DNA from 2 places in the Clostridium intestinale genome. Region 1 is predicted to be linked to the other one. Evidence: a T-box and tRNA genes for the amino acid it is inferred to sense, from the RefSeq annotation. Region 1 holds a T-box; the other holds one or more tRNA genes.

Region 1 (4,594 bases):
GGCAATGTTTTACTTGTGCGGATTTTTCTCTATTTAAAAATATACTTTAAAATTCCACAAGTACATTCCTGCCTAAAATTAAGGAGGATTTTAACATGATCGAATTATCATTAAACAATGTAGAAAAGTATTTTGGAGCTAATAGAGTTCTAAAAAATATAACCTTTGAAGTTAATAAAGGTGAAAGGATAGGTATAGTAGGAAGGAATGGATGTGGAAAAAGTACTGTTTTAAAACTCATTTATGGAACTGAAAATCTTGATAATGGAAGTATAAGTATTAGAAGAGGTGCTTCTATTGGCTATTTAGAACAGATTCATGGGTTCGAAGAAGGTTCAACAGTAAGAGAAATTTTAAATATAGCATTTGATGAACTATTAGTGCTTGAGAAGAAAATGAAGTCTCTAGAAAGTATAATGTCAGATGAGAGAGAAGATATTTCTAGGTTATTAAGTCAATATAGCGAGCTTCAGCAAAATTATGAAGTTCTAGGAGGATACGATAAGGAAGAGAAGCTTAGTAAGGTTTGTGAAGGCCTTAAATTTAAAGAAAGTTTTTTAGATAGGAGCTTTGATTTATTAAGTGGCGGAGAGAAAACTACAGTAGTACTTGGAAAGATACTGCTAGAAAATCCAGATATTCTTCTTTTAGATGAGCCTACTAATCATCTTGATATGGAGTCCTTAGAATGGCTTGAAGAGTATCTTAGAAATTATAAAGGAACAGTTATTATAGTATCCCATGACAGATATTTTTTAGATAATGTAATAACAAAAACTATAGAAATAGAGGATTTAATAAGCACTAGTTATAAAGGGAACTATTCAGCTTATGTTAAAGAAAAAGAAGATAATCTATTGCAGCAATATGAGTTATATAAGGTACAACAAAAAAAGATAAACTCAATGGAGAAGTCCATAAAGACCTTAAGAGATTGGGCTAATCGCTCTGGAAATGAAAAATTCTATAGAAGAGCTTTCAGTATGCAAAAAAGATTAGAAAAAATGGATAAGGTAGATAAACCAAAAACTGAAAAAGTAAATATGCACATTACTATATCTCAAGGGGATAGGTCAGCTCAGGAAGTGATTAAAGTTATAAGTGCTTCTAAAAGATTTGAGGATAAGATTCTATTTGTTGAAGGTGATTTATTAGTTAGATTTAAGGAAAGAGTGGCCCTAATAGGTGCGAATGGTTCTGGAAAGTCAACTTTATTAAAAACATTATTAAAGGAAGAATCCTTAGATAGTGGAGTTTCAGAGATTGGTGCTAATGTAAAATTAGCTTATCTACCTCAAAATATTATATTTAATAATGAGGAATTAACTGTATTAGAGTGTTTTAGAGAAGATGTAGAAATATTAGAAGGAAAAGCTAGAGAGTATTTAGCTAAATATATGTTTTTTGGAGAAATAGTATTCAAAAAGGTTAAGGGATTGTCTGGTGGAGAGAGAACTAGATTAAAACTTAGTAAGCTGTTATATCATGAGGCGAATTTATTAATATTAGATGAGCCTACAAATCACTTAGATATTGATTCTATAGAGACCCTAGAAGATACCTTAGATGAGTTTAAAGGAACAATATTTTTTATATCTCATGACAGATATTTTATTAATAAAATGAGCAGTAGAATAGTAGCTTTAGAGGGTGGAAAATTTAACAGCTATTTAGGAGATTATGATTATTATAAGGTTAAGAAAAATGAAAGAGAAGAAATCAAAATAGATATAAAACCTTTAAAGATAGAAAAACAACAAAAGACTAAAGCTAACAACAATCAAAATAACAGCTATAAATTAAATAAGTTAGAGGAAAAAATAGTAGAAATAGAAAAAGAAATAAAAGCCTTGGACGAATTGATGGAGACTATTCAAGGAAACTACGAAGAAATAAATAAATGTTTCAAAAATAAAGAAAATTTACAAGTTGAACTAGAACTTTGTATGGAAGAGTGGTTATACTTGACAGAGCAAAGTTAATAAATTAGAATAATATCAAGTTAAACTTGATTCGGATGGAGTTTGATTTCCATCCGAATCTTAGTTTAACTTATCTAGGGTCGTGCCATTGTTATTTCCCACTTGAAGAAATGGGAGTGTTACAATGGCTAGACATCAGATAAAATATATATGGTTAAAAGCTTTGAAGAGAATAAGTAGGATTAGGATAACCTTTAAAGAGAGTTCCCGGTAGGTGAGAGGGGCAAAGGATTTTAATTTGAATACATCTCTGAGCAGCATTCCGAAAGATAACAACTAGTAGGAATAAGACGTATCCTGCACACGTTATAGTGCTAGAGTATAACCAAGAATTTTGGCGTACTTGATAAGGTTTATGTGGTGACGCATAGATAAACTAAGGTGGTAACACGGGATTATTACTCTCGTCCTTTTTATAAGGACGGGAGTTTTTTTGCGCAAAAAAACTGCATACTTAATTATCTAATTAAATAATTAGGTAATTAGGAACGTAGATACTTAGATAAATAGGTAATTAAGTAATTATCTATGTATGAATATATATTAGTTTAAAGGAGGAAATTTAAATGAAAAGCATTGAAGAACAACTAAAAATAATTATGAAAGGAGTAGATGAGGTTGTAGGTAAAGATGAACTTAAGGAAAAACTTGAAACAGGAAAAGCCTTAACTGTAAAACTAGGATTAGATCCTAGTGCACCAGATATTCATCTAGGTCATACCGTAGTATTAAGAAAAATAAAACAACTTCAAGATTTAGGTCATAAGGCAGTGATAATTATTGGAGATTTTACTGGAATGATAGGAGATCCTACTGGAAAATCAAAAACAAGAAAACAGCTTACAAAAGAGCAGGTAATAGAAAATGCTAAAACCTATGAAAAACAGATTTTTAAAGTACTTGATAAAAGTAAAACAGAGCTTAGATTCAACAGTGAGTGGTTATCAAAGTTAAATTTTGAAGATGTAATTAAATTAGCGGCAACCACAACTGTAGCAAGAATGCTTGAAAGGGAGGATTTTAAGAAAAGATATACTCAATACGAACCAATTGGTATTCACGAATTTTTTTACCCATTAATGCAGGCTTATGATTCTGTAGAAATTAAGGCAGACATTGAACTTGGAGGCACAGATCAGAGGTTTAACCTTCTTATGGGGAGAACTTTGCAAAAAGAATATAAACAGGACTCTCAAACAACTATATTTATGCCTTTATTAGAAGGTTTAGATGGAATTGAGAAGATGAGTAAGAGTCTTGGTAATTATATAGGAATAGATGAGCCTAGTAAAGTAATGTATGAAAAAGCAATGTCTATACCAGACGAACTAATAATTAAGTACTACGAATTAGTAACGGATGTACATCCAGATGATATACAGTTAATAAAAAAGTCTTTAGATGATGGTGAAAATCCAAGAAATATAAAAATGAAGTTATCAAAAGAAATTGTAAAACTTTATCATGGAGAAGAAGAGGCTAAGGAAGCAGAAGAAAGATTTATTGAAATTTTTCAAAAAGGCAATATTCCTAATGATATTTTAACTGTAAAAGCAACTTCAAGTGAGTTTGATTTAATGAAGATATTAACTGAACATTCTTTAGTTCAAAGCAAAAAGGAAGTTAGAAGACTTATAGAACAAGGTGGAATAAAAATAAATGATACTAGAATCTTAGAACTAGAAAATATTAAATTAGTTGAAGAAATGATTATACAAATAGGAAAAAAGAAATTTATAAAAATTATAATTGAGGATTAGAATATGTACCAGTATTAAAACTCCATGAGCTTAGAAATTAGGCTTATGGAGTTTTTTATATAAATGAAAAAGCTCCCTCTAAGGAGCTAGTTGAATACACATAAAACCAAACCATGATATAAAAGCCAAGGTTATATAGAAATTTTCATTAAGATAAATATTTTTTAAACTCACCACAATCACCTCATTAGAAATTGTGGACAAGTATTTAGAAATTTATACCTAAAAACAAATAAAGGAAGTAAAAAACTTCCTTTAAATTATTTAGCTTTATATGCGCTTATCATCCATAAAGCTTTTTCGTAATTTGATATAAATCCAGCTACAAGATCTATAGTTCCTTGATCTTTAGCATCTTCAGCTAAAGTAAGTATTTTTCTTGAATGTTCGACCATTGAAGTAAAATCTTCTTGAAGTATATTAATTGATTCATCTCCAGAGATTCCCTTGCTATCTAATTCTTTAATAGTTGCTAAACCTAAATATTCTTTTAAAGAAGCAGCCGGTCTAAAACCTAATATCAATATTCTTTCTGCAACAGCATCTAAATCCTCTGATATTCCATTATAGAATTCTTCGAATTTTGCATGTAATTGGAAGAAAGCAGGTCCTTCAACATTCCAGTGAAGATTGTGTATTTTTGTATATAATGTATTTAAATTTGCTAAATAAACATTAAGTTCCTTTACTACATTTTCTAACGATTTTTTTTCTAAACCTATAAAATTTTTACTCATAAATAATCCCTCCAAATAATAAATAAATTTTATAATCATTTAAACTTTGCAATGATTACAATATTATAATAACATTATCGATAAGTCTTGTCAATAATGATTATTAAGAAATTAT
Region 2 (4,594 bases), 740 kb from region 1:
GAATTAGATGATAAGATAATTGATGGTACAGGTTTATACTTATCTCCTGGTTTTATAGATGTTCATATACATGGTGCTGGCGGTTACGATACTATGAATGGAACTTATGAATCCTTAAATGAAATCTCAAAAAACATAGTTAAACACGGTACAACTTCATTTACGCCAACAACAATGACTGTTGCTATTAAAGATATATATAAGTCTATGGAAGCTATATCAAAGGCTAAGGAAATAGGTACTGAAGGAGCCAATGTATTAGGTGCTCATTTAGAAGGCCCTTTTATTAGTCTACAAGCAATTGGTGCACAAAACCCTAATTTCCTTCAAAAACCATCTAAGGAAACTTATCATGATATGGTAGGTGAATATGAGAATGCAGTAACTTCTATAACTATAGCTCCAGAAGTAGAAGGGGCATTAGAATTAATTTCTTACTTAGACAATAAAGGTGTTAGAGTTTCATTAGGACATACTAAAGCGACTTATGAGGAGGCAATGGAAGGCATAAAACATGGTGTATCACACTCCACGCATCTTTTTAATGCTATGACTCCATTTCAACATAGAGAAGCTGGAACTGTTGGAGCTATTTTTGATTCTAATATAACTACAGAAACTATTTCTGATGGAATTCATATATCTTATCCTTCTTTAAGAACCGCATATAAAATAAAGACAACTGATAAGGTTTTATTAGTATCTGACGCAATGGAAGCCTGTTGTATGCCTGAAGGCTCTTATTCTTTGGGTGGGCAGCCTGTAATAGTTAAAAATGGTGCTGCAAGGTTAGAAAATGGAGCTCTTGCTGGTTCTATCTTAACACTTGATAATGCTATTAAAAATGTATATAAAAATACTAACTATCCATTACACGAAGTTATTAAGATGGCTACTTACAATCCTGCAAAACATTGTAAGGTTGATGACAAAAAAGGTATAATAAAAGAAGGGTATGATGCTGATTTAGTTTTATTTGATGATAATATTGAAATTAAATATTCAATAATTGGCGGAAAAATAGTTTATTCCAATAATTAGAAGAAAAAGTGGTTTATAAAATGATAACTTACAATCATTTTATAACCACTTTTTTTAATATACTATATTAATTTTTTTATTTCTTCAACCCTTGTTAGTTGTTCCCAAGGAAGTTCTACATCTGTTCTTCCAAAATGTCCATAAGCTGCTGTCCTCTTATATATAGGTCTTCTTAAATCTAAATCTCTTATAATAGCTCCCGGTCTTAAATCAAATACCTTATTTATTATATCGATTATTTTATCATCACCTATTTTAGCAGTCCCAAATGTATCTACTTCTATTGACACTGGTTTAGCAACTCCTATAGCATAAGCTACTTCTATCTCTAATTTATCAGCAACACCAGCTGCTACAAGGTTTTTTGCAACCCATCTAGCTGCATAAGCTGCACTTCTATCTACCTTAGTTGGATCTTTTCCTGAGAAAGCTCCGCCACCATGTCTACCGTATCCGCCATAGGTATCAACAATTATTTTTCTACCAGTTAACCCAGCGTCTCCTTGTGGTCCACCTATAACAAATCTTCCAGTTGGATTTATATAATATTTAGTATTTTCATCTAATAATTCAGCTGGTATAACAGCCTTTATTACATGTTCTAAAATATCACTTTTTATTTGTTCTTGTGATACCTCTGGTCCATGTTGAGTTGACACTACTATAGCATCAATTCTTTTTACTTTATTATCATCATATTCTACTGTAACTTGAGTTTTTCCATCTGGTCTTAAATACTCTAAAGTTCCATTTTTTCTTACTTCAGATAATCTTCTTGAAAGTCTATGCGCCATAGCTATAGGTGCTGGCATTAATTCTGGAGTTTCATTAGTTGCAAAACCAAACATCATTCCTTGATCTCCAGCTCCAACTGCATCTATTTTATCCATTTCGCCTTCTCTAGATTCTAAAGCCTCATCTACTCCTTGAGCTATATCTGATGATTGCTCGTCTATAGTAGTTAATACTGCACAAGTATCACAGTCAAATCCATATTTTGCTCTATCGTAACCTATTTCTCTAATAGTTTGTCTAACCACCTTAGGAATATCCACATAACATTTAGTTGATATTTCCCCCATTACCATTACCATCCCAGTTGTAACTGCTGTCTCACATGCTACTCTAGCATTTGGATCTTGTTCAAATATAGCATCTAAAACTGAATCTGATATTTGATCACAGATTTTATCTGGATGTCCTTCTGTAACTGATTCAGATGTAAATAATCTTTTCATTTTATTTCTCCCTCCGATATATTATTGCAAAAAAATAAAGCCCTCCGATAAGAAGAGACTTGATAAATTAATTCTCTCTCTTATCTCGCAGATTTTTCACTGCAGGAATTGGCACCTTTGTGCATAACACAGGTTGCCGGGTTTCGTAGGGCCCTATCCCTCCACCTCTCTTGATAAGAGTTATCATTATTCATTTCGTGAATAATTATATCATTATTAGATTAATATTTCAATAAAAATTTGTAATAAATAAAAAAAATAAAAAAGTAGAATAATCTACTTTTATTGGTGGAGGAGGACGGATTCGAACCATCGAAACGAAACGTAACAGATTTACAGTCTGCCCCCTTTGGCCACTCGGGAACTCCTCCATGTTTTATGGAGCTGGCAATAGGAATCGAACCTACAACCTGCTGATTACAAGTCAGCTGCTCTACCGTTGAGCCATGCCAGCACATATTCACTTTTAATGCCTATTAATTAAACTTGCTTGGTTATAATTTAATATTATAACTATTGGTGGGCACAACAGGGATCGAACCTGTGACCCCCTGCTTGTAAGGCAGGTGCTCTCCCAGCTGAGCTATGCGCCCTTATTTTTAAAAAATGGTGGAGGAGGACGGATTCGAACCATCGAAACGAAACGTAACAGATTTACAGTCTGCCCCCTTTGGCCACTCGGGAACTCCTCCATGTTTTATGGAGCTGGCAATAGGAATCGAACCTACAACCTGCTGATTACAAGTCAGCTGCTCTACCGTTGAGCCATGCCAGCACATATTCACTTTTAATGCCTATTAATTAAACTTGCTTGGTTATAATTTAATATTATAACTATTGGTGGGCACAACAGGGATCGAACCTGTGACCCCCTGCTTGTAAGGCAGGTGCTCTCCCAGCTGAGCTATGCGCCCTTATTTTTAAAAAATGGTGGAGGAGGACGGATTCGAACCATCGAAACGAAACGTAACAGATTTACAGTCTGCCCCCTTTGGCCACTCGGGAACTCCTCCATGTTTTTGTGGAGCTGGCAATAGGAATCGAACCTACAACCTGCTGATTACAAGTCAGCTGCTCTACCGTTGAGCCATGCCAGCGGATTTATATTGATTCTTTCACAGAACCGACAATGATTAGTATAAGGGGATAAGTAATAAGTTTCAACTCTTAAAATACCTCATTTACAGATATTATTACACTTAAACTCCTATTTTCTATATTTTTCTCCTTATTAGTCTATTATTTGATTTTTTCAAACTTTCTTTTAAACCTATACACTAATATGATTTTCTATTTTTTCTATATCTATATAAGGGCTGAGAATTTTTTTAACTTCTTCATAATCACTTGCTTTTAATCTATTTTTTAATATTTTAACTATATCTTTAGCTCCATCCACTTCATCTCCATTATCTAATATATCTTTGATTTGTGCATAATCAAAATTAGATAATTTACTTGCATAATAAAGCAATTTTGCTTTGTTAGATACAGAAATTTTCTTCTCTATTGTATTTTTATCAACCTTAAAAATCATACTTGCAGTCAAAGCCTCTTCTTCTTTTTTATCAGGTTTATTATAATTATTTTTAGAATTATCTATATATGAATCTTCATACTCATTACCCTCAACTTTAATTAATGGGTCACTATTTTCAGCCTTACCTTTGTCGTCTGCTTTCTTTTCCGTTTCTAATTTATCATTTTTTACACTAGTATTATTTTCATTATTTGCTTTATCTGCAACTTGTTTCTTAGATGTATTATTTTTAACTTGTACGCTTTGTTCCGTTGTTTTTTTAGGATTACTTGGGTATAAGATAAAGACTACACTTATAATTGTTGCTAATATAACTAATATCGTTAAAATTTTTTTATTCATTTTATCACCTCTCTACTATTAACCTTTATTGCCATTATTTATCATTTTTATACTTTTGATATTATAATTTTTTATTATATATAATAAGGTTCTTTTTGCTTGCATATATAATAAAGTACCGTTTATACATCAAGTAGAAAGGATGGTTTTTTTGAATAAAGTTAAAGTAAATTATAAAGAAAATATGGCCTATTACGAAATAGCTTACTTCTTGAGAGACTATATAAAAGACAATACTGTAATAGTCTGTATAGGAACTGATAAATGTATAGGAGATTCTCTTGGACCACTAGTAGGTACATTACTAAAAGAAACTCTAATACCCTTACCAATTTACGGAACTTTATCTTCACCTATCCACGCATTAAATATAGATAAAAAATTAGTTGAGATTAATAAAAATCATCCTAATTCTTTAATAATAGGCATAGAT

Evidence for each region. The T-box of region 1 lies ahead of tyrS (tyrosine--tRNA ligase). A T-box ahead of a tRNA ligase gene usually reads a tRNA of that ligase, here a tRNA-Tyr.
Region 2: it encodes a tRNA-Tyr, which carries the amino acid that the T-box ahead of tyrS (tyrosine--tRNA ligase) is inferred to sense. The anticodon was not compared.

Annotation. Positions count from the first base shown of each region.
Region 1 is NZ_CP121166.1:3,510,131-3,514,724, reverse strand. Features, by position in the region: gene abc-f (ribosomal protection-like ABC-F family protein) at 96-1,982, shown strand; T-box leader at 2,137-2,397, shown strand; gene tyrS (tyrosine--tRNA ligase) at 2,549-3,742, shown strand; gene P8F83_RS17900 (Dps family protein) at 4,003-4,479, opposite strand.
Region 2 is NZ_CP121166.1:2,770,387-2,774,980, forward strand. Features, by position in the region: gene nagA (N-acetylglucosamine-6-phosphate deacetylase) at 1-1,041, shown strand, start outside; gene metK (methionine adenosyltransferase) at 1,104-2,279, opposite strand; SAM riboswitch class I at 2,357-2,459, opposite strand; tRNA gene P8F83_RS14140 (tRNA-Tyr) at 2,566-2,650, opposite strand; tRNA gene P8F83_RS14145 (tRNA-Thr) at 2,659-2,733, opposite strand; tRNA gene P8F83_RS14150 (tRNA-Val) at 2,797-2,872, opposite strand; tRNA gene P8F83_RS14155 (tRNA-Tyr) at 2,887-2,971, opposite strand; tRNA gene P8F83_RS14160 (tRNA-Thr) at 2,980-3,054, opposite strand; tRNA gene P8F83_RS14165 (tRNA-Val) at 3,118-3,193, opposite strand; tRNA gene P8F83_RS14170 (tRNA-Tyr) at 3,208-3,292, opposite strand; tRNA gene P8F83_RS14175 (tRNA-Thr) at 3,302-3,376, opposite strand; gene P8F83_RS14180 (hypothetical protein) at 3,550-4,161, opposite strand; gene yyaC (spore protease YyaC) at 4,313-4,594, shown strand, end outside.